4 regions of the Staphylococcus delphini genome follow, and region 2 is predicted to be linked to each of the others. Evidence: riboswitches for the same ligand, from Rfam matches in the RefSeq annotation. Region 2 holds a riboswitch; each other region holds the start of a gene.
The links. A riboswitch is a leader RNA that binds a small molecule or an ion and turns the genes downstream of it on or off. The one in region 2 is predicted to bind thiamine pyrophosphate.

Region 1 (8,009 bases), 1.1 Mb from region 2:
TTCACGCATCATATGCATGTTTTTGTAGTTTGATAACATGAAAGGTAATAAGACGATACGTACAACCAATACGATAATGATAATCGCTAAACCATAGTTATTATTTAAATGATCCCCTAACCAGTGAATCAATCTGTCCATTGGTTGAACAAACGTATTGAAAAAGAATCCGTCTCGATTACTCGGTTTACTATAGTCACAACCCGCTAGAAGTAAAACTACACCTGCAAGCATTGTTATTAACGCTTTGTTCTTCATTTTTCCACCTCTAATGATATATTCACATAAATGATATTTTATCATAGAAATAGACGCGGTGGAAATATATTCCGGTATAAATTGAACTTTATTTAAAATATTGTAAGTAACGTTTCACAGATTTTTCAATATCTGTACTATGTGTAATGGATGAAATCGTCGCAATCCCATCAGCGCCATTTTTAAGAAGTGGTGCAACGTTTTCTTCAGTAATCCCACCAATAGCAACCATCGGAATATTTTCATCGTATTCTCGCATGCGTCGAATTAAACGGATGCCACCTGGTTTACTTGCATCTAACTTAGAACTTGTTTCATAAACAGGTCCCACACCAATATAATCGACGTTGGTAAGGTCAGACTGATCATATTCTTCAAAACTTCCGACACTAAGACCAATAATTTTATCTTCTAATAAATGTTGAAATGATTGGACTTTCGCATCTTCTTGGCCAACATGTATGCCATCCGCATCGACTTCAATCGCTAAATCCACATCATCATTAACAATAAATGGTACGTGATAATGACGACACAAATCTCGTAAACGAACGGCCATTGCAGCTTTCTCCTCACCTTGTAAAGATGAAGGGCCTTTTTCACGAAATTGATACATTGTAATACCCGCTTCTAACGCTTCTTTTAAAATGGTATCTAAACTACCTTGTTTGACATCTTGTGTACCTGCAATAAAATACACACGTAATTGTTTTCGATTAAATGTCATTTTCACTCACTTCTCTCTTTTTAATCTCCAATAAATAAGACTCAGCTAGTGTTTGATTTAATGCATCGATAAAAGCGACTAAAAATGTACCCGGTAAATCTGCACCTTCACGTAATTCAGCTTGTTCTGCTGAAATGTTATAGTACGAAACGGCTTCAATGAGTTGGTCGATAGATGGTTTTGTCTCACCCAATAGGAAACTTGCCACTACCGCACCTAACAAACACCCTGCTCCGGTAATTTTTGTCAACAATGGAGAACCATTTGATAAGATGACCACTTTGCCATCTTGTACAATAACATCTTCTTTACCTGAGACGACAATCGCGGTTTGATACTTTTCGTAAGCTTGTTGTGCAATGCTGACCACATCAATATCCGAAGCACTATCGGTTCCTTTCATCGTCGTCGCTGTATCCACTAATGTCAAAATTTCAGATGCATTGCCTTTAATGACAGCTACATCAATTTCTTCTAAAAAGCGTTGACAAAAATCTTTACGGAATTGCGATGCGCCTACTGCAACAGGGTCAAAAACGATCGGTACTCCCATTTGATTCGCAGTCTTAGCAATGGCGAGCATGTCTTCACTATTTCTCTCCGTTAACGTACCAATATTGATTAATAAGCCTTGTGTGACCTTAAAAAAATCTGCTGCTTCTTCTGGGGCTTCACTCATCGCCGGACTTGCCCCCATACTCAACAAACCGTTGGCAGTAAAGTTTTTCACGACATCATTCGTATAACAAACGACAAGGGGTTGTTGCTTTCTAACTTCTGCTAAATAATTCATGTTAATCCCACCCATTTAATTTTTCATATGCAAAGTGATTCACTGGACCTCGACCTTTACCAATTTCTGGTGTATGTTGAATCGCTAATGAAATATATTTTTTGGCTTTGGCTACGGCGTCATAAACAGATTTTCCTTTAGCTAATTCTGCTGTAATGACGGCTGAAAATGTACATCCCGTGCCGTGTGTATGTTGCGTTGGAAAACGTTCGCTTTTAAATTCGTAATGACCCTCTTGCGTAAATAAGTGATCGATGGCATCTCCTTCTAAATGGCCACCTTTAATAATGACCCCTTTCGAACCAATATCATGAATGAAAAAGCGGCCCACTTGATGAATTTTTTCCACCGAATCAATAGTAACGCCAGCGATTTCTTCAGCTTCTGGAACATTAGGTGTTGCTACATCTGCATATGGTAACAGTGTTTCTTTAAGACGATTTCGTACTTTTTGGTCCATTAAAGAATCACCACTTTTAGCAACCATAACTGGGTCAATCACATATGGAATATCAATCTTTTGCAAATATGACGCAATCACTTCCATCATCTCTGGTGTCGGAATCATCCCTGTCTTTAACGCATGTGGCATTTCATCATTAAACACACTGGCTAATTGCTCTTCTAACCAACTTGCTTCTAAATTGTGAATATGTTGCACACCCATTGAGTTTTGAGCCACGATACTTGTCACTGCAGCCATGCCATAGACACCACAAGAATGAAAAGATTTCAAGTCTGCCATGGCGCCTGCACCACCACTTGGATCTGTACCTGCAATCGTTAGCGCAATTTTTGGTTTTTCCATCATTTTTCTCCTCCAAATTCCCATTTTTCAAGTTGATACGCCATATTGAAAAAGTTTCGTTCATGAACTGTACTTTGTAGAAAGTTTTGTCTCAATTGTTGTTGAACTTTTTCGGAACTCACTTCTGCATATGAATCGAGCCAACGATCAATATAGGACAACAGTGTATCCATTTCTTTATTGTAAAAATCGAACCACGCTTTTAATGGATGATTGGCCTCAAAATGATGATTTTCAATCGCCATTTTACCTAATTGTTGATACACATATGGACACGGTGCCATTGCAGCAATGGTATAAGCGACATTGTCAAAAGCATAAGCGTTATAATACATATGTTTAATATAGTGGTCGGCAGACGGATACCAATCCCCTTGTTGAATGACACTTTGATAATCTTCACCAACATAGTCCGCTAGAATATGATGGGCCTCTACTTCTCCAGAACTCGCAAACTGAATTTGTTCTGTTAAAAATTGAATTTCACCTTTCGTATCCACTTTCGGTATCAGTAGCGCATATATTTTGGCAAATTCATTCAAATAACGTGAATCTGCACGTAAATAATGTTTAACTGATTCTGCCGCAATGTCCCCGTTAAGCATGCCTTGTATAAAACCATCTTGATAAATTTGTTCAATAATAGGTTGTGCTTCTTGTTTAATTTGTTCAGAAAAACGCATCTTCATTCTCCTTTAATATGAAAAAAGACTACCTTGAAAGTAGCCTTGTTCACACACTGAAGCATGCGTGTCCATGTGCTACTTCCCTACGTTGGTTTCATCCAAATCAGGTTCAGAGGGTCTGAATATCCATTCATCTCAGCCATCAATCGGCACCCCTAGTAGTCCTTCATTTTTTAGTTACCTTTAATGTATCAGAAACCTAACGCAAGTTCAATTATGTAAAAGCACTAAACAAATTGCGAAATATATGTATAGTTTAACAAAACAAATGACTCTATTAGATTATTTTGCATTTCTTATGAATCATTCGATAAATATTAATGAGAATAAAAGTGGCGATTGGCCACTAAATACAATACAGTATTTAATAGCCAATACACCTCATTTCAAGGTTGATAGTTAGACAATTTTGGTAGTAGGTTGTCTACCAAATTTCATTAGAGCTCAAGTCAATATGTTGAAGATAAAAGTAATGGTGTGAGATAAATCGAATTATTTCAATCGGAGAATATACTTTGAGAAGGGTTGATAAAAATAGGTGGGATTATCAAATATTGGAAAATCTTTGCTTGTTGCTTTGCTATTCATCGTTGAACTCATCTGTGTTTGACGCTATCGTTACTGTGCCAATTGGAGAGATTTGTGAAACGAGTAATTCTGTAGCATAACGTTTTTCATCATTATGAACATAACGTCTCGTTTGGATTTGCCCGCTTATCGCTACAGTTGTCCCCTCTTGGATCGTTTCGTGAATTTGAAGAGCAATATTACCGAACGCTTTACAATTTAAGTAATCAGTGATGGGCTTTTGGTTTTTACTTAAATACTCTCGCGTGACAGCAACGGTAAAGGTAACAAAGTAACTCTCTTCCTTTTCGTAAAAACTGGGCGGGCGGTTAATGATACCTACTGCTTGAAAATGGTTAATGTTGTTCACCTCCTGTACCTGTAATATAAACCTTTCAATGTGAAATGACAAAATGCAAATTCCTATAAAATTAAAGTATGCATCGAGAGATATTTAAGCCTTATCGAGAATTATTTTAAAAATTGCGTTATAATTAAAAGTACCATAGAAATTTCGTAAAGTTTTTTAAATGAGATGGGGGTGGCTCCAATGAAGACGTTTAAAGCTGTTCGTTTCCAAATCGTTTCTGAAAATAGTAGCGTGGCTGAATATGAACTTCTAGACGGCGTAATTATTAATAAAGAGAATAGTGGTACGGGTTGGGTGTTAGAAATCGTTATTTCAGATATACATCAAGAACAGATGCAAGCGTACATGGAGGCGGAAACACTTTTAGATATTCGTGTCGTCATTACGCGACCATCGAATGATCCTGCACTATTTGATGCGACAATCAAGCATATTACACCTTTAAATGGCAGCATTTCAGTTGTATTTGAGTGTCATATTTATACATTGCGACAAGTTTATGCGGAAAATTTACTCGAACAACTGGTCAACGAAGGTATGCAAGGTCAAGAGCTCATCACAACGTTCAATCGCATGATGAAATCTAAACCACGCCTTAAAGACGAACGACAATAACATTTGAGGCATACATATATGTACTAACTTCAAATTGAATCGTGAAAATTGATCACCAATTCAACCTACAAAAACCACCTCATTATGAAGACGAGGTGGTTTTTTATATCTGATTTATGCGTTTGGATCTTGTAATGCAAAAGTCAATTCACAACTACATGCAATTTGACCATCAACAGTTGCTTTTGCAGTCCCTTTACCAATCGGTCCTTTAATTTTTGTAATTTCAACTTCTAACACTAAAGTATCACCAGGCACCACTTGCTTTTTGAATCGACATTTATCAATTCCTGCAAATAAAGCGAGTTTCCCTTTGTTTTCTTCACTATTTAACATCGCTACTGCACCTGTTTGAGCCAACGCTTCAGTAATTAACACGCCCGGCATAACCGCATAATCTGGGAAATGCCCTTGGAAAAACGGTTCATTACCAGACACTTGTTTAATGCCTACACAACGCTGACCTGGTTCGTATTCAACCACTTTATCAATCAATAAAAAAGGTTGTCTGTGCGGGATGATGTTTTTAATTTCATTATAATTAAAGATTGTTTCCATTAGTGATGTCCTCCAATTGTTTCGATGATATGTTGCCAAAACCTTAAATTAAATGTATTCAACACGTTATCATGGTTGATAATAAAGCCTGTCATTAAACCGACTACAAACATCATGATTGCGATAAAAACAAATAAAGTTAATTTAAAACTAATTGAATCCATTATTGTTTGTAGCCCGTATTTCCATTTAGTCATTAATTCTTTCAATATTGGCACCTAAAGATTTAAGCTTGCCATGAAAATCAACATAGCCACGGTCAAGGTGTTTTAACTCAGTGACAATCGTTTCACCATCCGCTACAAGTCCAGCTAAAATTAATGCTGCAGCTGCACGTAAATCAGTCGCTTTCACTTGTGCACCTTGTAACGCACTTTTCCCTTCGATTTTAGCGCTGCGACCTTCAACTGAAATTTGTGCGTTCATACGTTTGAATTCCGCTACATGCATAAAACGGTTTTCAAATACGGTTTCAGTGACCACTTTATGCCCTTCAGCTGTAAGGAGTAACGCCATCATTTGGGACTGCATATCTGTTGGGAAACCAGGATGTGGCAATGTTTTAATATCGACAGGCTGTAATTTTTCCGGTGCTGTCACTCGGATGCCCTCTTCTGTAAAATCTAATTCGACACCCATTTCTTCTAATTTATATACGAGACTTGTCATATGCTCTTTAATCGCACCTTTGACGAGCACATCACCGCGTGTAATGGCAGCTGCAATCATCAATGTACCCGCTTCAATACGGTCAGGAATGATGGCATGCTTCACCCCTTTTAATGATTCAACACCATTAATGATCACTGTATCGGTACCAGCACCTTTGACATCGCCGCCCATTTCATTGATATAGTTGGCTAAATCCACAATTTCTGGCTCTCTCGCAACATTTTCAATCACTGTACGCCCTTTTGCTAACGATGCTGCCATCATGATGTTCTGTGTTGCACCGACACTTGGAAAGTCGAAATGAATTTCATTACCGACAAGTCCTTGAGGTGCTTCTGCATAAATGTATCCTGCTTCTTGATGAATCTCAGCACCGAGCGCTTCTAATCCTTTTAAATGCTGTTCAATCGGACGTGAACCAATCGCACATCCTCCTGGTAACGCAACTTTAGCTCGTCCTAAACGCGCCAATAACGGCCCCATAACTAAAATACTCGCTCTCATCTTACTCACATATTCATATGGCGCTTCTTCACTTAAATCTTTCGACGCATCAACGGTGACTGATTGTTGTTTTTCATTATATTTAATCTTCGCATTTAATACACTCAGTACATTATTAATCGTTTCCACATCACTTAACGCCGGAACGTTGACAAGTTCACTTTTGCCATCACTTGCTAACAAAGACGCTGTGAGAATCGGCAAAACTGCATTTTTCGCTCCTTCTACTCCGACTTCACCTTTAAGTGTATTTCCACCTTGAACAATAATTCTATCCATCTTATTAATCCTCCACTATGCTTACAGCTCTGTTCTATTTTTGCTCTGAAAATGAATCTATCTACCCATAACGTATTAACTTATTTTATACACTTTAAACATCTTAACGATTAAAATAAGTATTTAATTTGAGTTGAAAATTGTAATAAATCAATGATAAAATTACTCACGCTTGCGCCAATCACTATTGCCAAAAATATCATGATGACTTGTACTTGTAATGGAAATCCCTTTTTGAAAAACTGGTCTAAACGAACGGCGTTTAATCCCCAATAGGCGACACAAATGCATAAAACATGCATTATAATATGTGCTATCGCAAATTGTCCTAAATAATCCATTAATTGATATTGCTCCTCCACATATAATCTCTTTTACTAATTTTACATGATTTAAAGCCCAAATCATACTATAAGCAACTTAAAGAAACACAATTTTTCACATTATAGTGCTAAATGACAAGCAATTTACATTTTACTGTCTTTCATAGTTTTTGTATAGAATTTTTGCAAAGCATGCGGTATCTTTTCAGCAAACGAAATGTATGCGTTATCATCTCAATCGTCGACTTCCTATATTTCAAAAATCAGTCGATATGTGTGCATCTACTCAAATGTGTGTAAGGCATATTTTACAGCTTGCTTTATTGTCGACCATGACATTCTCGCCTTCAATAACGCCAAAAAGCTCGGTCTGCCACGAGGGACATACCGAGCTTTTTGATGTGCATTTGATTATTTATATTTCGCAACTTCGATACGGTTTTCAGCGCGCTTCAATGCACGTTCAGCACGTCTTAAATCCGTATCATCACGATCGCCTTCAAGGTAGAAAGTTGCACGTTGTTTCGCTGATTTCGCACGTTCTAAGTCAATATCATCTGCTGACTCTGCAGCTTGAGCTAGAATATTCACTTTTTCGTGACGAATTTCAGCAAACCCTTCTGTTACAGCTATATAATCCGATTTGCCATCTTTAGTCACTTTCACATGACCAATACGCAATGGTGTAACCGTCGGAATGTGACCGTACATCACACCCATCTCGCCTGCTGTCGTTTGTAAGACAACAATTTCGACATTGTCTTCTTTATAAACAGAACCATTAGGAGTGACGATATCTAAGGTTAATGTGTTCATTATCCAAGCCTCCTAATTTGTATTAAACTTCTA
Region 2 (8,009 bases):
AAAGCGCAATTTGTGTAATAATATAACAAAGCCCATAACTGAATATAATCCATAAATAATGTTCTTTACGGTGCAATGGATTTAGTTCGTCTTTGTATGCGATATAACCAATATGTACAAGAAATGGAATAATAAAAATAAATGCGCTCCAACCATAAACTTGCGACATAAAAATTAATGTTAATACGAAGAAAATAATGCCGACGAGTAAAAATAATATTGAAATGTCATAATCAAATCGTGTTGTATTCGTTAATGTCCGACCAATAAAAATCATTAAAATTCCAAACAATAAAATGACAATACCGCTCGCAAGTGGAATGTCACCAATATATTGACTCATGACTCGAATGATTTCATTAAAGAATGCCATAATAAAATCCCACAAATTGTCGATATTTGTACTCGGTTGTTTGCCTGACTTAAACTGTTCAATAAGTGGAATATTAAAAAAAATAATGATGCTTAATAAAATTGAAAGCACACCGATAATATAGCTATAAATCACTTCGGTGTATTTGTTTAACAAAGACATCCTCTCACCTCAAAGCTATTATATACGACCTCTTGTCACCTGTCTTTATATTTCAAAAATATCAGTCTTCAGAATGACCTATACATTTAATTCATAATACCATAATAAAACGGATTGATTTTCAGTTTCAAATATCTTAATTATCTATGTGTTATTTTCACATTAAAATTGATGCGTTAAGTATATCAAAATTCATTTACTTTTATACGAAAACAGGAGATAAATATTTAATATATCGCTGTAGCTAGGTGCATGTGATGTCAAAGCCTCATTTCTATTTACATTTAATGAAGTGACGATGTTTAGGTTGTGCACAGAAAGGTTATATTGAGGATACAAACAATTTGAAAGGTAGGCGTTAGCAATGGCTGAAAAAGATATTAAAAAAGCTGCAGAACAAGCGAAAGATAAAGAAAAAGAATTGAAAGATAAAACTGAAGATGCGAAAGACGGTGCAGAGAAAACGAAAGATGATATTCAAAAAACGTTTGAGTAATCTTTAGTTTTTGTTTGATGTGTGAGGAATGGGCTGATTATCGCCTATTCCTTTTTTTCGTTTTAAAGTATTGCTTTATGTTGAAGGTGTTGGCATTGTTTAACCAGCTTAATCCTTACATTCTTTTTTAACTCATTTTGACATAGACAGCGAAAGATTTTGAAAACTACGACTAGTGTTTTTCTTCAAATACTGTTTTTTATTCATACGCACGCATGTTGCATTGATCTAAAATTCATTTGGGGCACTGTCGTTTCCTTCTTTACGCATATGAACGCACAGTGAGGTCTTTCGTGTTCATTTTTCCAATATATGCATTTTTGATGGTTTGTAGTTTTTCAAATTTTGAATCATCAGTCGTTTGAAACCTTGACTTTTCAATATTCTAGGTGTACATTGACATTATCAATTAAATACGCACACTAGGGGTGTGAAAGCTGAGATGAGGTGTCACCTCAAACCCTTTGAACCTGAACTAGATGATACTAGCGTAGGAAAGTGTTTTGTTATGATATGAATATTGTGCGGTGGACTTTGTCTGTCATTCCAATAACGTATCCATAGATCAATGAGCACATGATGCGCCTATCTTCAGTTTAAGATATGCGTATTTTTTTAATTTTTGGGAGGAATTTACATATGAAAAAAGGCTTAACGTTGTCAGACATCCTCGTCACTGTACTCGTATCCGTGATCTTTGCAGTGATTTATAATTTATGGTGGGCTGTCACAAATACTTTACAGCCATTAGGTTTACATCTTGATCAATTGATGTATGGGATGTGGTTTAGTGCTGCAGTCGTTGCATATCTCATTATTCCTAAAATGGGGATTGCATTGTTAGCTGAATTTGCTGCAGGTGCGGGTGAAACAATTATGATGGGACGTTTTGATATCCCTACAATTATTTACGCTTTACTCCAAGGTTTGGCGTGTGAGATTATTTTTGCGATTTTCCGCTACAAATCACGTGCTTTTATGGTTGCTGTCCTTGCAGGTATGGCAGCCGCAGTCATTAGTTTACCTATAGACTGGTACTATGGTTACTTAAATGAAGTTGCGACTTGGAACTTAATTCTATTGATTGCTTTTCGTATTATCAGTGGTGCTGTATTAGCCGGTGTGTTCCCATACATACTCGTTAAGGCATTGGATCAGACTGGTGTAACCAAACTGTTTCGACCTGCTTCAAAAGACGATTACGATGCATTATAAGGGTGACTTATCGTGTTAAAAGTTAAAAATTTACGTTTAAAATACCCGAGTGCAGATTATAAAATTTTTGACGGGATTGACGTAGAAATCAAAGATAAAGAAAAAGTGCTTTTACTTGGGCCATCTGGTTCGGGTAAAAGTACGTTACTCAATGTGTTAAGTGGCATTGTGCCGAACTTAATTGATTTACCAATGAAATATGATGCATTAGAAATAGCTGACAATTCAGGTGTCATTTTCCAAGACCCGGATTCGCAGTTTTGTATGCCACAAGTGAATGAAGAGTTAGCCTTCATTTTAGAAAACCAACACATTCCGCGTCACGACATGGACCGCCGTATTCATGAAGCATTAAACTATGTCGGTCTGGATGTAAATCCAAAGCAACGTATTCATCAATTGAGCGGCGGTATGAAACAAAAATTAGCGATTGCGGGAACGTTACTTCAAGGGGCAGATACATTGTTTCTCGACGAACCGACTGCGATGTTAGATGTAGAAGCGACCGAAAATTTATGGAATCTTTTAAAGGATTTGTGGGAGGACAAGACGGTACTGATTGTCGAACATAAGGTGGAACATATTTGGCAACATGTCGATCGTGTCATACTGATGAATCATCACGGCCATATTATCCAACAAGGCACGCCTGAATATATTATGTCGCATTACGAAGCTTTATTAAGTGAGTACGGTGTGTGGCATCCAAAAGCTTGGTCGCATGCACCTATGCCCCAGCATCCCGTTCAATCTACTACTCAAAATTTTCATTTTTCATTCGAACAAGGCGCGATACAAAGGGGTCGTCGTACATTATATGAAGTAGACGCATTACATATTGGACCTGGAGAATGGATAACCCTCACCGGGAAAAATGGATCAGGTAAGACATCGCTGTTAGAGTCGATGATGCAATTGATACGTTATAAGGGGCACATGCATTACGGCGGGCAGAAATTAACTAAAATTAAAGATGCCGCGCAACATATGTTTTTAGTGTATCAAAATCCTGAACTGCAATTTATACAAAATAGTGTGTTTGATGAAATATGGGTTAATTATCACCATATGGACCCTGAACACGCGAAAGCAAAAACTGCAGAAATGTTAGCACTGCTTGATTTGGAGCACGTATCGAGCCAACACCCATTTGAACTCTCTATGGGTCAAAAACGTCGACTGAGTGTCGCTACCGCATTAAGTACCAATGCAGATATTATTTTATTAGATGAACCGACATTTGGCTTAGACAGTCATAACACGTTTAAATTAATTGAATTGTTCCAAAGCCGCATTGCGCAAGGTCAGACGATTTTAATGGTCACGCATGACGCACATATTATCGAACGTTACCCTACTCGTCGGATAGAAGTCAAAGAAGGCAAACTCTATGAAGTCGAGGAGGTGCGCACATGATTGAATCTTGGAAAACGCGTCACACGTTTATGGATGATGTGAATATCGTCACCAAATTATTTTTAGGTGTCGCACTTTTCTTCTTCATTATTTTCGTTCATCATTTTGACGTCATGATTTATCTTGCGACATTGATGCTCATTTTTATGTTACTTGTTGCAGGAACAAAGTGGAAAGTCGTCTTAACGTTCACATTGCTCGCAACGTTTTTCGCCCTCACCTCCTCATTATTCATGATTTTTTACGGTGATGGGCAACATGAGTTATTGAAATTCGGCTTCGTTAACATTACGAAGGAAAGTCTTGTGCGCGGGTTGCATCTTTCATTCCGGACGATGACTGTGAGTTATTTTGGATTGTCTATTGCCTTTACTTCTCAAGTCATTATGATTTTTTACAGCTTGATGCAACATTTAAAAGTGAAACCGAAAATTGCGTATGCTTTTATGGCGGCGTTTCGTATGATTCCTATCATGTTAGAATCACTTTTCCAACTCCGCAACGCTTTAAAAATGCGCTATCAAATGATTGATAACCGCAACTATTCAGGCTTCAAACGTCTGAAACATTTATTAATTCCATTGCTCAGTCAAAACATTAGAAAAGCGCATCGTCTATCTGTAGCGATGGAGAAAAAAGGCTTTAAAGATGGACCACGGACGTATTATTATCATGTCCCGTTTAGTTATAAAGACTTGATTCTGATTGTTCTTACTGTGGTCATCGTCATACTCGCATTTACACTCGCACAAGTGTTGCCGATAACTGGTATTACTGATGCACGTTAACCGAACTGAGATTTTGCGTTTTCATGATCTCGACGATGTGAAAAGGCAGGTCTAGATTTCCTTTTTAACTTTCCCGTTATTTCCATCTGCAAAGGAAATCGTTTCCCTTTATTGATTTTTAATAGTCAATAAAGGGATTTTTTATATTCAACCCAAAAAAGCGTAAAATCCTTAGTCATTTCACCTTAAAGATTTTACGCTTTTTAATGTTCACTCAATATTTACTTCGCTTTCATTGCTTTATGGGCAATGTCTTGACGATAGAACAAACCGTCACTTTCAATTTTTTCGACACGTGCATAAGCTGCTTGTTGTGCCGCTTCGATTGTTGCACCTTCGCCAATCGCTAAAATTACACGTCCACCTGATGTCACATAGTTTTCTCCATCATGTGTTAAACCACTGACAAAGTAAGCACCTGGTTCGTCTTCAAAACCTTTGACAGTTGCGCCTTTTTCGTATGCTCCTGGATACCCTTTTGAAGCGAGCATAACACCTACTACCGCATCATCTTTCCACTTCATGTTGATTGGTGCTTTTTCATCTAATTCAATGATGTGCGCCATGAGATCACTTTCCAAACGTGTCAATAACACTTGTGCTTCAGGGTCACCGAAACGTGCATTAAATTCAATGACTTTCGGCCCTTCTTTCGTTAAAATCGCACCGATGTATAATAAACCGAAGAAATCATGTCCTTCTGCTTGCATCGCTTTGGCAATCGGTTGCGCAATTTTGTCATTCGCTTCATCTAGGACACTTTGACTCATATGTGGCACAGGACAGTACGCGCCCATACCGCCTGTGTTCGGTCCTTTATCTTGATCGTAAGCACGTTTATGGTCTTGTGCGATGGTATCAAATGGCACCGCATAGTCACCATTCACAAACGTCATCAATGAAAATTCTTCACCTTCTAAAAATTGTTCAAAAACGACTTTACTTTGTTGTTCTGGATATAAAGTTTCTACAGCTTCACGTGCTTGCTCGCGTGTTTCAGCAATGATGACCCCTTTACCTGCTGCGAGTCCATCTTTTTTCAACACAATCGGCAATTCACACGTTTCAATGTATGCCAGTGCTTCATCTTTTTGGTCGATTTCTCGGTATGCTGCAGTTGGAATGACATATTTGGCCATGAGACGTTTCGCAAATGACTTTGAGCCTTCGATTTGAGCCGCATCTTGATTCGGACCAAATACTTTAATGTCTACCGCTCTTAATGCATCAGCTAAGCCTTCTGTCAACGGTTGTTCTGGTCCAATCACGACCCATTTCACATCATGCGCTTGTGCAAATGCGACGATTGCTTCATGATCTGATTCAGCAATCTCACCATGTACTTCTGCCACATTACTCATTGCAGCATTGCCTGGAATCGCATAGACTTGTGAAACTAATGGCGATTGATTTAATTTGTGTGCGAGTACGTGTTCACGTCCTCCACCACCAACGACTAATACGTGCATATTCGACATCCTCCTCATTAATGTTTAAAGTGACGCATGCCTGTTGTCACCATAGCAATACCATAGCGATTCGCCATATCAATAGACTCTTGATCTTTAATCGAGCCACCTGGTTGAATCATTGCTTTAATGCCTGCTTGTGCTGCTGTTTCGACAGTGTCACCCATTGGGAAGAAACCATCTGATGCTAAGACAACATTGTCATTCATTTCAATCGCGCGGTCAATCGCAATTTGAGCTGAGCCAACACGGTTCATTTGGCCCGCACCGATACCGACTGTTTGTTTGTCATTCGCAAGGACAATCGCATTACTTTTCACTGATTTCACAACTTTCCAGCCTAATAATAATGCATCCCATTGTTCCTTCGTCGGTTCTACATCTGTCACGACTGTCATATCAGCTTGTGCCACATCAAAACGGTCTTTATCTTGAACTAAATAACCTCCTGACACCGATACAAATTCTGTTGCATCTGCTTCTTCAGTCATTTCAATTTCAAGTAAACGAATATTTTTCTTCTGTTGTAAAATATCTAAAGCAGCTTGTTCGAATTTTGGCGCAATAACGACTTCTAAGAAAATCGCGTGTAAGTCTTCTGCCAGTTCAGCTGTGACTGGACGGTTTAATGCGACAATACCACCGAAAATAGATTGACTGTCCGCTTCATACGCATGTGTGTACGCTGCATGAATGTTTTCGCCTGTACCGACACCACAAGGATTCATATGTTTCACTGCGACTGCTGCAGGTTGGTCGAATTGTTTCACTAAACTTAGTGCTGCATCCGCATCTTTAATATTGTTGTAGCTCAGTTGTTTGCCATGTAACTGTGTCGCGCCCGCAATCGTGTTTTTCGCTGTAGATGTACGAATAAACTGCGCAGATTGTTGTGGGTTTTCACCGTAACGTAATTGTTCAAGTTGATGGCCGAAAAATTGTGTAATCGCTTGATCATATTCAAATGTATGTTGGAACACTTTAATCATTAATGACTTGCGGAATGCTTCATCTAAAGTACCGTTTTGAATACGCTGAATCACTTCATCATAGTCTATTGGGTCAACAATCGTTGTGACATGTTTGAAGTTTTTCGCAGCTGCACGTAACATCGTTGGACCACCGATATCGATGTTTTCAATCGCGTCCATTTCAGTCACGTCTGGGTTTTTCACCGTTTCTTTAAATGGGTATAAATTCACAACGACCATATCAATTAAATCAATATTTTGACCTTTTAATTGTTCAAGATGTTCTGGTTTGTCGCGATCTGCTAAAATACCGCCATGCACAGCTGGGTGTAATGTTTTCACACGACCGTCCATAATTTCTTCAAATTGTGTCAGTTCAGAAACCGATGTCACTTTCACACCTGCTTCGTCAATTGCACGGAAAGTCCCACCTGTTGAATACAACTCATAACCTGCTTCAACGAGTGATTGTGCAAATGGAACAATACCAGTTTTGTCTGAAACACTTAAAATCGCTTTTTTCATAATTGATGATATCTCCTTATCGAATAATCTTCTTAATGACTGCTGGGTACAATTCATACTCTAATGATTTAATACGTTCTTCTAATGATTGTTGTGTATCGTCTTCGTAAATTGGGCATGTGTGCTGTTCAATCATCTGACCAGTATCCATACCTGCATCGACGTAATGTACTGTTGAACCTGTTTCTTTATCCCCACTGTTTAACGCTTGTCCAACTGCATTTTTACCTTTATATTTCGGCAGTAATGAAGGGTGAATGTTCAAAATGCGTCCTTCATATGCTGATAACAAGGTTTCACCGATTAAACGCATATAGCCTGCTAATACAATCCACTCTACTTCTTCGTGACGCAGCCAATTCAATATAGCCGTTTCATAAGCTACTTTATTATCGAACGTGCGTGGTTCGAATGCATGGACAGGAATGTCATGTTGTTGTGCAAGCTGAACACACGCTGCTTCAGGTTTGTCAGTGTACAATGCTGTGACTTCGATATGCATGAGTTCACCTGATTTGACACGTTTCATAATGTTATCGAAATTTGTGCCTGAACCAGATGCAAAGATTGCAATTTTAACCACTATTTTGCCTC
Region 3 (8,009 bases), 1.1 Mb from region 2:
GCGCGTTTCGCATTAACCCCATCTTTCTTCAAAGCGGCCGACTTTCCACACGACTATCGCAATGATCCATGAAAGAATAAGCACGACGACTAATGCATAGCCGAGCCAACCGAAATCTAATTGGGTCACCCAGCCGAGAAAACCATTTTTCCAATGCCATTTTTCACCAAGTAATTGCATGATTTCTACGCCACCAATCAGTAGTGCGGCAACGACAGAAATGGCCGTCATCGTAATGTTATAGAAGATTTTACGTGCAGGTTTGTCAAATGCCCAATGATACGCGTTGGTCATCAATACCCCATCCAATGTGTCTAACAAGCTCATCCCCGCCGCAAACAATATAGGTAACGCGATAATCCCTAAAAACGGCACGGTATGTTGAGCAGCACCTGCTGATAATGCGAGTAACGATACTTCACTCGCCGTATCAAAACCAAGCCCAAATAAGAAACCTAATGGGAAGATGTGCCAACTTTTTTGAATAAACTGGAAGAGTGGTCGAACAAAACGCATGATTAAACCGCGTGATTCGATAAGTTCATCCATTTGTGCGTCTGTAATATTTCTTTGACGTAATTGACGGAATAATTGAATCAGTTGTATTAAAATGACTAAATTTAAAATACCAATGAGCAATAAAAAGACACCTGAAACAATCGTCCCAATTAATCCGCCTGTCGTTTGAAAGCTTTCCATATGACGTTGTGCCCAAGTCACCGCAATACCTAGTGCAGCCGCCATTAAGAATACAACAGACGAATGCCCTAATGAAAAGTAAAAACCTACACCCATTGGATTTTGTTTTTGTTGGAGTAATTTTCGCACGGTATTATCAATCGCCGCAATGTGGTCCGCATCAAACGCATGACGCAATCCGAGTGTGTACGCAATCACCCCCATACTCATTAATAACGGATATTGCGCGCCTCCAATCCACATTAAAACGATACCGACAATATGTAATAAAATGACAATGCCGAGATAAGGATAGGCATGTTTGATACTTTTTGTATGATTCATTTCATTTTCACCTTTTTCTATTTTCGGATAATAAAATCATACACCTTTTTTCTGCCATTTCAAGTTTTTAGATGTAGGGTATTGCAGAAAAACATTTAGAGAATAATGATATTTTTATTTAACACAAAACTTGTATGCCTATCAAGTGAGCAAAAATAATAAGAGCCAGGATCCAACTTCATCCTAGCTCTTGTGCTGATTTCGATTAATGGTAAATTTTACTGCCTTGTGCTTTAAATTCTTCGGCCATTTCTTGCATCCCTGCTAATTTGTCTTTATGCGCATCACGGATATTGTGAGAAATTCGCATTGAACAGAATTTCGGTCCACACATACTACAGAAATGTGCCACTTTAGCTGATTCTGCTGGCAATGTCTCATCATGAAAAGCACGTGCGCGTTCAGGATCAAGAGATAAGTTAAACTGATCGATCCATCTGAATTCAAAACGGGCTTTACTAATCGCATCATCTCGATCTGTCGCACCTGGTAATCCTTTGGCGATATCAGCGGCATGTGCGGCGATTTTGTACGTCACGACGCCATCACGCACGTCATCTTTATTTGGTAAGCCGAGATGCTCTTTAGGCGTCACATAACATAACATCGCTGTCCCATGACTTGCGATTTGCGCTGCACCAATAGCGGATGTAATGTGGTCATATGCTGGTGCAATATCCGTTGTTAATGGTCCAAGTGTGTAAAATGGCGCTTCTTTACAATAAAAGTCTGCCAACTCTTGGTTTTCTCTAATTTTATGCATCGGTACATGCCCAGGCCCTTCTATCATCACTTGGACATCATGTTCCCAAGCAATATCTGTCAACTCGCCTAACGTTTTCAGTTCAGCAATTTGGCTTTCGTCATTCGCATCATAAATCGAACCTGGACGTAAACCATCGCCTAATGACACCGCAATATCGTAACGGTTCAATATTTGACAAATTTCATCAAAATGCGTGTATAAAAAGCTTTCTTCGTGATGGGCCAAACACCATTGCGCCATAATTGAGCCACCACGAGACACGATGCCTGTTAAACGATCTACCGTTAATGGCACATAGCGGAGTAAGACACCAGCATGAATCGTAAAGTAATCGACACCTTGTTCAGCTTGTTCAATTAAAGTATCTCGATATATTTCCCAGGTTAAGTCTTCCGCGATACCGTTCACTTTTTCCAACGCTTGATAAATCGGCACCGTACCAACTGGAACTGGCGAGTTACGGATTAAATACTCCCGTGTCGCATGAATGTTTTTACCTGTCGATAAGTCCATCATCGTATCAGCACCCCAATGAATCGCCCAGACTAACTTTTCAATTTCTGCTTCAATGGACGACGATACAGCAGAGTTACCGATATTGGCATTAATCTTCACTTGAAAATTTTTACCGATAATCATGGGTTCTGATTCAGGATGATTGATGTTGTTCGGAATAATCGCGCGCCCTCTCGCAATCTCACCTCTGACAAATTCTGGACTGACATTTTCACGTGCTGCCACGAACTTCATTTCTTTAGTGATGATACCTTGTTTCGCATAATACATTTGTGTAACGCGTTTGCCCTCTTGTGCACGTCTCGGTTGATATTTGAATGGATGTTCAACAATATTTTTATGTGTTTCTGAATGGTAACCGTTGTCGATTGATTGCACACGACGGCCTTCATAATGCTCGACGTCTTGACGGGCTTCGATCCAATCTGTGCGCAGTGCTGGAATGCCTTTCGTAACATCGACTTCATACGTGTCATCATGATAAGGCCCCGCTGTATCATACACAACGAAAGGTTCATTTTCCGTTGTCCCTTGTTCAGTTACCGTTTCAGACAATGCGATTTGGCGAAACGGGACTTGGATATCCACATCCTCGCCTTGTTTAAAAATACGTTGACTCGCCGGAAAATTTTTCTTCAATTCAATTTGTTCTTGTTTCATTCAATAACCCCCTCTGACTTCACTAAGAGGCATTAACAACACTGAAAATAATAGGCAAAATAAAAACGCACTCAGAATAATTCTAAAGTGCGTACGAAAACGAACGAATTTATTAAAGTGCGTCAAAAGTGAGCCGAAATCATGTATGTGGCATCACGACACGATTCCGCCTGACAAGTGAACACCAGTCAGTCATGAAGGTTTCGTTTGCTTCCCTACGCTAGTATGATCTAGATCAGGTTCAAAGGGTTGAGGCGTTCACCTCTTTCAGCGCATTAATGGCACCCCTAGCAAGTTCCATATTTAAGTTTTACAACAGTATCGTATCACTAAAAATGTAAAATGACAATTACTATCATAAAATTGATTTAATTGTTTTATTTTTGTCATTTGGTTCATTTAGAGATTGTACTTTACTAAACAAACGAGAGGATGGGATATTATGTTTTCCCTTCTTCTACTACTTATCAGGTTATGATTGAATTATAATTATAAAACAGGTAAAAAATGATGATCAATGGGACTTTAAAAGTTGATGCTATTGATTTTTTTGATTTCATAAACTTGCCCTCAGTTTCCTATGTTTGACTGACGATTGCCCAGAAGGCTGAAACTCCTGAGGGGATACGTGCATAATGCTGACAGTCGCCTCTTTACTTTATTGGTGGGAGGTGTTTAACGCAGTAGCTGTCTGACTTCTCAATGCGCTCGCTTTTGAGAAGTCTAGTCAGCCTTGCGGGGGCAGAACGACGAAATCTTTGTTACACATGAGATTTCTGTACTGCTCCCAAAATCCACAATGAATGGGTGCGCTGGGAATCAATTTTGCTCATCGCTCGGTTCTGCTCAAATCCTAAGCGCTTTTGTCACAACCTCCCCTAAGAACGCGAAGCCATGAAGGCAATCAAAAACTACAAATCATAGGGAGGGCAAGTTAAACAAAATAATGTATCAATAGCATTCAATTCTTTTTATCTCCATCCCCTTACTTTTCACTTAGGTTTACAAAATAGGCGATAATAATTTTGCGATAGACTGCTTGAATTTCACCCAATTTGAGCGGGCGGCATAACGTTCTGGTGTCAGTTTTTGCGACACTTTTAAATCTTCTTTAAATGCTTCAATTAATGTTTGCGCAATCTCTTCGTTATACATAATCGCATTGACTTCAAAGTTCAATTTAAAGCTCCGTTCGTCCATATTCGCTGAACCGACCGATGCGACTTCACCATCAATGACCATCATTTTAGAGTGAATAAAGCCATTTTCATACGTGTACACGTTAACACCATCTTTCATCAGTTGTGCGACTGTCGTTAATGTCGCCCAGTGCACAAACGGCTGATCTGGCTTGTTAGGAACGATGAGATGAATGTCTACACCTGCTTTAGCGGCAATACGTAAGGCGTTCACATAACCAATGTCTGGCACGAAATAAGGTGAATGCATATAAATCGTGGACTTTGCATTCATAATCATTTTCAAATAAGCAAATTCCAGTTGTGGCCATTCGCGATCCGGTCCACTTAACCCGAGTTGTAATGCAACATTGCCGTCTTTCCGCGCATTTTTCGGGAAATAGCGTGAAATGTATTTCAACTGTTGGTCTTCATCGACTTGCGAGTTCCAATCGTGAATAAAGCTTAATTGTAATGCATCTACACCATCACCTTGAATGCGCAAATGGGTATCACGCCAGTAGCCCATTTTTTGATCTAAACCGAGATATTCATCGCCGACATTAAAGCCACCGACATACCCAATATCGCCATCAATCACAACATTTTTACGGTGGTTCCGGTTGTTCACACGGAAATTGATAAATGGAATGATTTTCGCATGGAAAAAGGCTTCCACTTCCACACCTGCATCGACCAAACCTTTTAATTTTGACTTTCTCAATTGTTTAGAACCGACTGCATCATACAACAACTTCACTTCGAGGCCTTCCCGAGCTTTGTCTTTCAAAATTTGTAGTATCTCAGTGCCTAATCCATCCATATTTAAAATATAAAACTCCATATGAATGTATTTTTGCGCTTCTTTCAAGTCTTGTTTCATTCGATTAAATAATTCATGGCCATCTGTAAAAATGGAGACATGATTGTTTTCACTTAAAAAGCTCGCTTCTCGCGTTAACATCATTTCAACCAAATCAGACTGCTTCTCTACTACAGGATTATCTGTACTAAACTGTTTATTTTTAAAGTCTTCTTTTTGATTTTTAACACGTGTCCTTGCATCTTCCACCTCTTTACTTTCATCATAGCGTGTTTGTTTCAATTTGACCGCCCGACCAAAGAAGAGATACAACAAGAAGCCAAATGTCGGCATAATAAAAAGTAGCAGTATCCATGCCCATGTCGAAGTGGCATCCCGACGATCTCTTTCCATAAAAATAATCACGAACGCGAGGACAATATTCACAAGAAAAACGGCGCCTAAAAAGATGCGATAAATCGTATTCACGGCAGGATCAAATATAAGCTGCATTGCGACAACCTCCTTTACACTGATTTCAGTCATGTCTCTTATATATCACATTCATCAATATATCACTTTTGAATATATCTTCATATTTTTCATGTTATTATTATTTTAGTATACACTGAAGTAAATAAATAAGGAGGTTTTTCAATGAATTATACTAAATACATTTCTTCTCAAGACGGCACGCAGCTTTATACGAAAATCAATACCGCCGATGAATTATTCCCTTTTGGTGATGAAACAATCAATGTCATTATTGTGCATGGTTTAGCTGAACATCTTGATCGTTACGATGAATTAACTGATTATTTGGTTAACTATGATTACAATGTCATTCGCTTCGATCAACGTGGTCATGGGCGTTCTGAAGGACCGAGAGCTTATTATGACAATAAAGACCAAATTATTGAAGATTTAACTGCTGTAGTAGACTATGTGAAAGCCCATTTTGAAGGTAAAATATTCTTAATCGGTCATAGTATGGGCGGTTTTGCTGTCTCTATGTTTGCGACACGTTTCCCTGGTCGTGTCGACGGCATCATTACATCAGGTGCAGTGACACGTGATAACAACCAATTGTTTGAAGAAGCGTATGGAGAACGTAAAATTCCAGCCGATACGTACTTTCCAAATGACATGAGCGACGGCCTATGTTCAGATCCACAAGTCGTTGAAAATTATCAGCGTGACGACCTCGTATTAAAAGAAGTATCAATGGGCTTAACCTACGCGATTATTGATGGCGTCATTGAATTAAAAAATAAACCTGATGACTTTGTAGATGATGTACTCATTATGCACGGTACAGCAGATGGCCTCGTCAATCCCCAAGATGCCTTACAATTTTATAGTGAAATCGCATCAGAACATAAATCATTACGCCTGTACGACGGTTTAGAACATGAACTTTTCAATGAATCTCATTACAAGAACGTCATTTTTGAAGATGTCGCAAGCTGGATTACAGAAGTCACCGCACGACAAAACAGGGATTGAATAAATAAATATTTATAAATACAGATAAATTTAGTGCTCTTTTGAAATCTAACCCATCGCTCATAAGCAGTATAGTGAATGGGTTAGACTTGCTCATATACGTCTTTAAACTTTATCTTGAATATAACTAATAAAATAAGCATACCTATCGAACAAAAGAAGTAAATTAAGAAATAATTCAATGGAATTAAGAAACCAAATAATACATAAGATACTGGAGTGATTGATGAACTCATACTTTGAATTATTGAGAAAACTCTAGATTTATAATTTTCATCAACAATCTTTTGTAGCATAACTTGGAAGGGTATATTGTTTAATGCAACTGAGAAGCCTAACAATAGATTTGATATTAATACAATAATAAATATGTAAAATTTAGTTATAGTATCAAAATAAGTCAGGGATACGATAAATAAAGACACGGCTTGTAGTAGCATTGAAAATAAATATAAAAATTTCAATCGATTTTGGATGTTTAAAATTGAAATTATTATTGAAGAAGCTACTATTGCACCCCCTAAAGTACCTTCCGCTAATCCCAAGTATTTAGCATTCATATTTAAATGATTAATTATTATAATCGGCAATCCTACAACAAGAGAATTACACAAGAAATTAATAAATAAGTTAATGATAAAAATAATCTTCAGGTTATTTATAGAAATCAAATGCTTTATCCCATCCAAAAAACTATGTATGAACTTCTGATTTCTACTTGTTATATTTCCTGATCTAAAATTTAAAAGTAATAATAAAAGGAAGGCAACAAACTCTGTAAACATATTGATTAATGCCAAATATTTCAAGTCAATTAGAGCGACTATGAAACCTCCTAATAAAGGTGTAATCAGAACTGACGAGGATTGTATTGTTTGTCTAATTGACACCACTTTTTCTAAATAATCTCCGGTTATAAACTTTAAATTAGAAGAAATAGTTGTTTTTACTATCGAGTCCACGAAGACTAAGACGACCATTACAAGAAATATTGTGTAAACTTCATCATTGTAAATTAAAAAGAAAATAAACAAAATACTGATACTTAAAAGTTGCCCTGTTATCAAAATTAATTTATTTGAATTTCTGTCAATTAAATTACCTAAAAAAGGTGATGAAACTGTTGTTATTACAGCAAGAATAGCCAAATAAGTACCAAAAGTAGACCCTGAATGACTTATTTTAAGTACATAAAAACCACACGCGAAGGTAAAAATTGAAGAAAAAAATATTGATATTGTTTCAAAACTTATTAATATTATTGATTTATTCATACTATCTCCCCTTTATAACAGTTTAATCTAAAAAACATTTTCGAAAACCTTTACATTTCTGAAAATTCTGCTAAATTATGTTTTGTGAGTAATATTAATAACAAATATGATAATGACTCACAATAAATTCAGCTGAATTATAAAAATGTCAATAGCGGTTTGAAAATGTCGTTTTTTTGCGGTTTAAGAATGACGTATGTTTAAACTTTTTTCACTTTTATAGTCTTTAAGTCGGTATGAATCGCCCCAACTAGAAAAAGGGATATTCGTCGTTATGATCGTGG
Region 4 (8,009 bases), 740 kb from region 2:
AGAAGCTGCGTTAACAAAATTTGGTTTCTCTGACGAACAAAAAGAAGACCTGAAACAAGACATTTTAAATGACAAAATTGTGGTGATGGTTCAAGAAGTGAGATATGGTCAAGATGAATTTGAAAAACATAATGCTGCGAACCAAAAATCACAAGATAAACATGCACCATCTGAACATCACGGCGAGATTGAATAATCATTCACGCATATCGATGGTCCTTACAACTTCACCCAAGATTTAATTTAACTTTCGTACACCTCATTGTATTGAAAGGATTAAGTCTTGGGTGAAGTATTTATTTCTGGAAATTGACCTACCTATCCCCCATTAATTGTGCTATTTCTCGATCTATATATGCTATACTAAAGCCATTAAGAGAGGTGAAGTGACATGCATTTTGTACATATTCAATCAACCCAAGATCCATGGTATGTCCCAGCATTAGAATTTTATATGGATAAACTAGACCCCCTCGTAACAGAAGACGAGTCCGTATTTGAACAATCCTTAAAAACCGAAAAAACACAATATGATTTCGTCTTTCTCGTAGGTATCGAAAACGATGAAGTTGTCAGTTTTGCGACAGCGCATTACGAAGCGACCACCAATGTGGGCTTTTTAGTCTATCTCTTGAGTGAGCCCGGTGACAATTGTGAACAGTACCTTAAAGCGACACTTGAACAAATCGAAAAAGATGTGAATCAAATTTCTAACCAACTCCACGGCCGAGATGTGAATTTCTTTATGTTTGAGTCGACATTTGAATCACCCGACGTGGACACTGAAACGGCTGATAAAATTGCATTCCGTCGTCGCTTTTTAGTGCAACACGGTTATGAAAAACAAAGTGATATGACTTATTTACAACCTTCATTAAATCGCAATGGTAAACCGGTCCCTATGGAGTTGTATATTAAAGCCAATATTCCTCTAACAAAGGATATTTACGGTACGAGTATTAAATCTGCCTATATCATCAAATATGTTTTTGCGAACCGTATTCCAAGACATGTCATTTATCCATTACTCGTTAAAATGGATTTGCGCAAAGAACCTTATGCCTAAGCCCTTGAAATCAACCGTTAAAGCCGTTACAATGATAGAGAGGTAAGACTGACGGGTCACTGAACGCACACTAACGACAGTCTAAAAACATGAGAGAAAGGACCTAATGGCATATGCTAACAAAAGAATTTGCTCAACGATCTGAGCTTAGTGAAAAACAAGTCCGTAAAATTGTCCAACATCTTGAAGAACGCGGCTATCATTTAAACAAGACTGAATATCGTGGACGTGAAGCGACAGACTTTAAAGAGGAAGATATCGAACTCTTCCAAGAAATTGCTGAACGTGTCGCACAAACGAATAGTTACGATCTTGCTTTCGAAGCACTCGAAAAAGAAAAAGACTTTTTACAGGTCATCGTTAAAGAAAACGAGCAACAATTACCTGCTGACCAACAAGTGCCACAATTGATTCAAGAGTTGCGCCACGAAATTAATCAAATGCGTGAAGAACGTCAAATGTTAGGTCAAATGGTCTCACAAGTGCATCAACAACAAGAAGAGCTTAAAGCATTACATCAGCAGTTACATACACAGTTGGAGACGAGCAACAAGTCTCTTGAAGCTTTGACTACTGCGCAACAACAACAAACAGAGCAATTGTCAAAAACGCAAGAAACCATTGAAACCCAAACAAAAGAACATCAAGAGCTTGCGGAAACGATTCACCGCAACGAGAAAAAAGGTTTCTTCCAACGTTTATTTGGTGGTTAAGCAACATTGATGATAAGCTAAAAAATGTAAAAGTTTGGATTTAACGTCCGTTTGAGTAATACTCATGAATAATCAATAAAAAACATAAGCTAGGGGTGCTCGAGGTGAGCTGAGAAAGATGGTATCTTAACTCTTTGAACCTGACGTGGTTAGAACCAACGAAGGGAAGCGCAATATGACGACGAAATAGTCTCAAGATGAATGATGCGTAGTCACATTATTCTAATCATATATGCTTTCCTCTTGCATCCTTTTATGCAGGAGGTCTTTTTTTATGAAACAAACCCTGATTATTGGTGCAGGTGTTATGGGGTTATCTATTGCACGCCAACTCGATGCCAAACATCGTCACATCCGTATCATTGATCGCTCCACCCCACGAATGAACGCGTCTTATGCTGCGGGTGGTATGTTAGGCGCACAAAATGAATTTTTTGAAGATACCCCACTTTATCGACTTGCAATGAAAAGTCGTGCGATGATGCCTGAATTAGCCCAAGCCTTGGAGCACGAAACGGGGATTCATATCGAATATCAACAGCATGGACTCATCAAAGTCGCTTCTCAACCTCAAGATGTCCAAGCCGTCCGTCAACAGTTCGATTTTTTACACCATCATGACCACACCGTCACCCAACTGTCTACGGAACAATTAACGCAACGGTTTCCCCATCTCGATCCATCACAAAGTGCCGCGTTCAAAATTCAAGACGACGGCCAAATTAATGCGAACCTTTACACACAAGCGCTTATTGCTTCGGTCATGGAACGTGCCCATATCGAATTAATGACCCATACGGAGGTTTACTCGTTACAGCGACACCATCATTGTTACCGCATTAAGACGTCAAAAGGCACTTTTGAAGCTGACGAACTCATTATTGCAGCTGGCGCATGGAGCGGCGCATTGCTTCAACAATTAGGTTTCGAATTACCGACACATCCTGTTAAAGGTGACGTCAAATTGATTGCGTCTGATTACGCCGGTTTAAAAGAAACGATTTTTAATATGAACGGCTGTTACATCGTCCCAAAATTGCCGAATCGCTTCTTAATTGGTGCAACATCTGATTATGATTGTTGGGACACTGACAACAATGACGATAACCTTGCGTGGCTTGACCGAGAAAGTTTGAACATGATTCCCGCATTACGATCACACCATGTCATTAAAACTTGGACAGGGATTCGTCCCATTACAGAAGATGAAATCCCTATTATGGGCGAAATTGCACCTCAACTGTTTGTGACGACAGGGCATTATCGTAACGGGATTTTACTGTCACCCATTGCTGGACAACTGATGGCACAACTCGTTGACGAGGATAGCGAAGCCCAACGTCAGCTCGCTCCATTTACACCTAAAATTAAGCAAATATAAAAAATATATCTTGATTTTACGTTTCCTTACTATTATCCTATTATATAAGTCGGAATTAAAAAGGAAGCGTATGTATGTCTATATTTTTAATTATTATTAACTTAATTATTTTTCTTCTCGCCTTATTGAGCCTGTGGGTGATGGCGAAAAAACATGTCAAATTCCCTAAACGTGTGTTCTTTGCGCTAGGTTTAGGTATCGTATTAGGCCTCCTCCTCCACCTCATTTATGGCGTTGAAGGTCAAGTGACGACACAAACAACTGATTGGGTCGGCTTAATTGGGAATGGGTATATTGCATTGCTACAAATGATTGTCATTCCACTGATTTTTGTTTCTATCGTCGCGGCATTTACGAAAATTGAAATTGGAGAAAAGTTTGCTAAAGTCGGCAGCTTAATCTTCATGTTTTTGATTGGTACCGTAACGATTGCAGCGATTATCGGTATTATCTATGCACTCGCATTCAATTTAGATGCTTCTAGTATTGACTTAGGTCAGGCAGAAAATGCTCGTAGCGCCGAAATTACTGATAAAGCGAAAGGGCTTACTGCAACAACATTGCCAACACAAATTTTAGAATTGTTACCGTCAAATCCATTTTTAGATTTCACTGGTGCACGTGCAACTTCTACTATTGCAGTCGTGATCTTTGCCGCATTTGTAGGCTTTGCATTTTTACGTGTCGCACGTAAACAACCTGAAAATGGTCAAACTTTAAAACGCGGTATTGATGCCATTTACGCACTTGTCATGGCTATCGTCACATTTGTTTTACGCCTAACGCCTTATGGGATTTTAGCGATTATGATTAACACAATTGCGACGAGTGATTTTGCTGCGATTTGGACACTCGGTAAGTTCGTGATTGCGTCGTATGCAGCACTCATTACAATGTACATCATTCACCTAATCATTTTAGCTGTTATTGGTGTCAATCCAGTACATTATGTGAAGAAAACAGCCGAAGTTATTTTATTCGCATTCACTTCGCGTTCAAGTGCTGGTACATTGCCATTAAACGTACAAGCGCAAACGAATCGTCTAGGTGTGCCTCAAGCTATCGCAAACTTCTCGGGCTCATTTGGACTATCTATCGGACAAAATGGCTGTGCGGGAATCTACCCTGCAATGCTTGCAATCATGGTCGCACCTGTCGCGGGTGTTGAAGTGAATCTACAATTTATTGTGACAGTCATTATCGTTGTCGTGTTAAGTTCATTCGGTGTAGCAGGTGTAGGGGGCGGTGCAACATTCGCTTCAATCCTGGTCTTATCTGCATTGAACTTGCCGGTCGGTCTTGCGGGTGTCTTAATTTCAGTCGAGCCACTGATCGATATGGGTCGTACAGCACTTAACGTGAATGACTCTATCTTAGCGGGTACAGGCACTGCCAAACTGACAAAACAACTCGATGAAGACATTTTCCATTCCAATTATATGGACGAATTAACCGCACAACATTAAGTAACACAATAGTTACAAAACAGTATATGCGGATGAACTTGCCCTCTTCCTACGATTTATTAGTTCTAGGATTGTCTTGATGGATTCGCTTTCCCAGGGGACTTGCCTCAACTAGCCAACGCTTAATCATACTGTGACATAAGTGAAGCGTTGGCGGATTTTCGGCTGCGTCTGATCCCTCGGGAGTCTCATCCATCACGACAATCTTACTCTACAAAGTCATAGAAAGAGGGCAACTTTTTACATTAATGCGATGTAACTTGCTTTTGATTTCATCGTTAATTACTTGCTTTATTGTAAATGAGATTAAAGTGTACATTTCGTACATACTGAAGCTTAATTTTCATAGAGCGTCTACAAAGTCAATCACATATGTATATAAACATAATCAAAGAGACAGAGGGCAAGTTGGCTGTGATACGCCATTTCTTTTCTGCTAATATTAATGCCCCTATCTCTTTTAACTTATGTTTATTGTACGGTTTCTAATTCGCTACTGTGACATTTTAGTGCATCAACTTGAATAATCTCGTCGCATCGTTGGGCAAGTGCTAAGTCATGAGTGGCGATAATGAGTATTCGTCTTTCATCTACCATTTCAAACAAGAGTTCCACTACTTTCTGCCCGTTCGCGTCATCTAAAGAGCCAGTCGGTTCATCTGCTAAAATCAGGCGCGGTTGTTTGAGCAATAAACGCGCTAATGCTACCCGCTGTTGCTCGCCTCCACTTAATGTCGCAACTTTACGCTTATGATTCATATCAATCCCAACCTTTTGTAAACATTGTGTTTTCAATTGTTGGCGTTCTGATTTGGATACTTTCTTGAAAGCCAGTGCCATATCGAGATTTTGGTTAATCGTCATTGAATCAACAAGACCATAATTTTGAAATACATAGCCGAGGATATCGCGATAAAAACGAAAATCAGCTTTCAATCTTTTTTGATCGAATCGCACCTCACCTTGTTTCAATGTTTCGAATCCTGCAATCGCATTCAGCAAAGTCGATTTCCCTGACCCACTATGACCAATAAGCGCATAAGACTTCCCCGGTTCAAACGTCAAATTCACATTGTCAAAAATCGTACGTTTCCCTTTTTGAATCGTTACATTTTTTAATTCAATCATTCTTTCTTCTTCACCTCTTTAGGCCATTTTGAAAGGTCATGAATATATTCAATCTCAAAGACGTATTTACCTTTGTGAATCACTTTTACATGATCAGACTTGGCATCATATCCACCGAAATTCAAACGATATTTGAGTGGTTCGCCCGATTCGTCATACGCTTGAATATCCACATACGTTTGTGTTCCTAATGGTACCACCGCATAAGATGTCTCCTTCTTTAAAAATGGATTAAAGTAATCAACATACGTCAGACGTACAAAAGCTAAAAATAGAACACACCCGATGACGATTACTGCAATCGATATCAGCATATTTTTCTTCAATATTTAAGCCTCCCTAATTAGTACATTGAATTGTTTTTCTAAATAATGGATGTAAACCCATTGAATGAAGAATTGAAACAGCAAAATCACGCCAAAAATCCATATCACATTACTATTTTGTGTCTTTTCAAATAAGAATGCGCCAATAAGAGCAGTAAATAAACCATTTAATACGATATAGTTGCGATAGTTTTGCCAACGTCTGAAGCCAAACATTTTTCGCATAAGTAACCATTGACGACGCTGCTCAAAGTAATGCAATACATCTAATAATGTCACGATACACAAGACTGTCATAGCGATACCACTAGAAAAGCTATACACAAGCCATTTCGTTTGTGTTTCTCGATACGTTTTCATAACACTGTCTTTATAATTGGTTACACCTTGCACATCATCTTTCAAATCAAAGCGGTCGATATTACGGATAATATTTTCATAATTTTTAAAAATCAATTCCCCTTGTGATAATGTGGAATAATAAAAATCATCCGTTAAGTCTTTAGCATTTAACATTAAAATCGCAGGCGACTTCATATAGGTTGTCGACAATCCCGTACGTACATCAAAGGCGTAAATTTCGTAAGGATTTTTCAACTGCGTCACTAGTACCTTTGTCTTTGATTCTGGATTTGGAAGTTGATAGTTCACCCAATCCTGAAAATCTGCACGTATGGCTGAGACTTCATTTTTAGCTTGAGGAGGTAAATACAACTCTATTTGTCCAGGTCGGTCTTCTAAATTCGGTAACTCTCGTAATTGAGACTTAAAAAAATCAACAAAGTTTTGATTGACAAACAGCACATTTCCTTCGTCTGGCGAATAATTTGTTTGACTTGGTTCATACAATACATTTTGATTCATCAATAATGCTTGTTCATGTCGCTCACTATATATAAACATTTGATGATATCGTTTCGCAAATTCCATTTCTTCGTTCATACTACGCCGTATGGGTTTCAAGTCAATTGTGTAATAATCATCTAGTTTGCCCCACCATGCTTCTGTCTCTTGTATTTGTTCTAACTTTTTCATTTGATTAAGATTCGGCAAAATGAGGAGTGTGAGTAAAACTAACATACTCAACTTAGAGATATGATTCATCGCACGTAACAGACGATATGGCTTGAGTCCTTTAATCATCAATGGGATATCTATCCGGATAAGTATGATACAAGACAGTAATGAACTGATAGATAAAATTCCCCAAAATAAAATATCCGCAACGATGAGACGACTTACAAAATATTCGAGTTGACCGTCCAATCCTAACCATTTCAACAGCCCTATCGAAAGGAATCCGACACTTATGGCTAATATCAACCATCTGATAATAATTTTTTCAATATTCAGAAACAAGATATTAAAAAAACGATAACCATGTAAACGCATCGTCGCATATGTTTTAAAATTTTGACTTCGATAATGCAAATGATACAACAAATAGATAATAAGTAATGTCACAAATGGAAGCAGTACGCCTCGATTAATGAGCACATCCCCATAGATCATCCATGATTGTACAGATCCCATCCTCACCTTTAGACCGACACTTTCTAAAGCTGTTTTCAATTGTTCCTTATTAGCAATATCATCTAATATAAAATAATCACCACGTACATCTCGCTGCATCAGTTGATCATGCGTTAAATGATGGTAACTATATGTCGTATTCATCGGCGCAATAGTGTGATGATTGGCTTGCTCATTAAACGCATAAATCGCTTTATCGACTTGATGTTCTTTATGATCGATAACGACTTTAAAAATCGCAATATCTGCATCTTTCGCTACCTTCTCAAACTTCTCAAAAACTTCTGCTTTTGAATGTTGGTAGTCCCAACTTTCAACTTCAAGCATCACACGACTTCCAGTAAGTATTTCGCTGTCCTCTTCGTACAGTACAAGAATTAAAAATAAGCTTATTAG

Region 1: it holds a riboswitch for thiamine pyrophosphate, as region 2 does, so the genes downstream of both, tenA (thiaminase II) here and EL101_RS09430 (ECF transporter S component) in region 2, are expected to answer to the same signal.
Region 3: it holds a riboswitch for thiamine pyrophosphate, as region 2 does, so the genes downstream of both, thiC (phosphomethylpyrimidine synthase ThiC) here and EL101_RS09430 (ECF transporter S component) in region 2, are expected to answer to the same signal.
Region 4: it holds a riboswitch for thiamine pyrophosphate, as region 2 does, so the genes downstream of both, thiO (glycine oxidase ThiO) here and EL101_RS09430 (ECF transporter S component) in region 2, are expected to answer to the same signal.

The regions. Positions count from the first base shown of each region.
Region 1 is NZ_LR134263.1:853,854-861,862, reverse strand. It holds gene yidC (membrane protein insertase YidC) at 1-258, opposite strand, end outside; gene thiE (thiamine phosphate synthase) at 347-985, opposite strand; gene thiM (hydroxyethylthiazole kinase) at 975-1,778, opposite strand; gene thiD (bifunctional hydroxymethylpyrimidine kinase/phosphomethylpyrimidine kinase) at 1,780-2,586, opposite strand; gene tenA (thiaminase II) at 2,586-3,269, opposite strand; TPP riboswitch at 3,336-3,439, opposite strand; gene EL101_RS03850 (single-stranded DNA-binding protein) at 3,853-4,209, opposite strand; gene EL101_RS03845 (YwpF-like family protein) at 4,390-4,824, shown strand; gene fabZ (3-hydroxyacyl-ACP dehydratase FabZ) at 4,939-5,382, opposite strand; gene EL101_RS03835 (DNA-directed RNA polymerase subunit beta) at 5,382-5,579, opposite strand; gene murA (UDP-N-acetylglucosamine 1-carboxyvinyltransferase) at 5,572-6,837, opposite strand; gene EL101_RS03825 (DUF1146 family protein) at 6,948-7,178, opposite strand; gene EL101_RS03820 (F0F1 ATP synthase subunit epsilon) at 7,572-7,976, opposite strand; gene atpD (F0F1 ATP synthase subunit beta) at 7,999-8,009, opposite strand, start outside.
Region 2 is NZ_LR134263.1:2,000,343-2,008,351, forward strand. It holds gene auxA (lipoteichoic acid stability factor AuxA) at 1-535, opposite strand, end outside; gene graF (glycopeptide resistance-associated protein GraF) at 900-1,031, shown strand; TPP riboswitch at 1,446-1,545, shown strand; gene EL101_RS09430 (ECF transporter S component) at 1,671-2,246, shown strand; gene EL101_RS09435 (ABC transporter ATP-binding protein) at 2,259-3,662, shown strand; gene EL101_RS09440 (energy-coupling factor transporter transmembrane component T family protein) at 3,659-4,450, shown strand; gene purD (phosphoribosylamine--glycine ligase) at 4,672-5,919, opposite strand; gene purH (bifunctional phosphoribosylaminoimidazolecarboxamide formyltransferase/IMP cyclohydrolase) at 5,937-7,415, opposite strand; gene purN (phosphoribosylglycinamide formyltransferase) at 7,432-7,998, opposite strand; gene purM (phosphoribosylformylglycinamidine cyclo-ligase) at 7,998-8,009, opposite strand, start outside.
Region 3 is NZ_LR134263.1:305,628-313,636, reverse strand. It holds gene EL101_RS01335 (HoxN/HupN/NixA family nickel/cobalt transporter) at 13-1,023, opposite strand; gene thiC (phosphomethylpyrimidine synthase ThiC) at 1,229-2,965, opposite strand; TPP riboswitch at 3,161-3,264, opposite strand; gene cls (cardiolipin synthase) at 3,968-5,458, opposite strand; gene EL101_RS01320 (alpha/beta hydrolase) at 5,603-6,451, shown strand; gene EL101_RS01315 (MFS transporter) at 6,535-7,725, opposite strand; gene EL101_RS13330 (hypothetical protein) at 7,909-8,009, opposite strand, start outside.
Region 4 is NZ_LR134263.1:2,735,967-2,743,975, forward strand. It holds gene EL101_RS12855 (general stress protein) at 1-196, shown strand, start outside; gene EL101_RS12860 (hypothetical protein) at 392-1,066, shown strand; gene EL101_RS12865 (DNA-binding protein) at 1,180-1,779, shown strand; TPP riboswitch at 1,861-1,963, shown strand; gene thiO (glycine oxidase ThiO) at 2,054-3,160, shown strand; gene EL101_RS12875 (L-cystine transporter) at 3,235-4,626, shown strand; gene EL101_RS12880 (ATP-binding cassette domain-containing protein) at 5,098-5,754, opposite strand; gene EL101_RS12885 (YxeA family protein) at 5,751-6,080, opposite strand; gene EL101_RS12890 (DUF1430 domain-containing protein) at 6,084-8,009, opposite strand, start outside.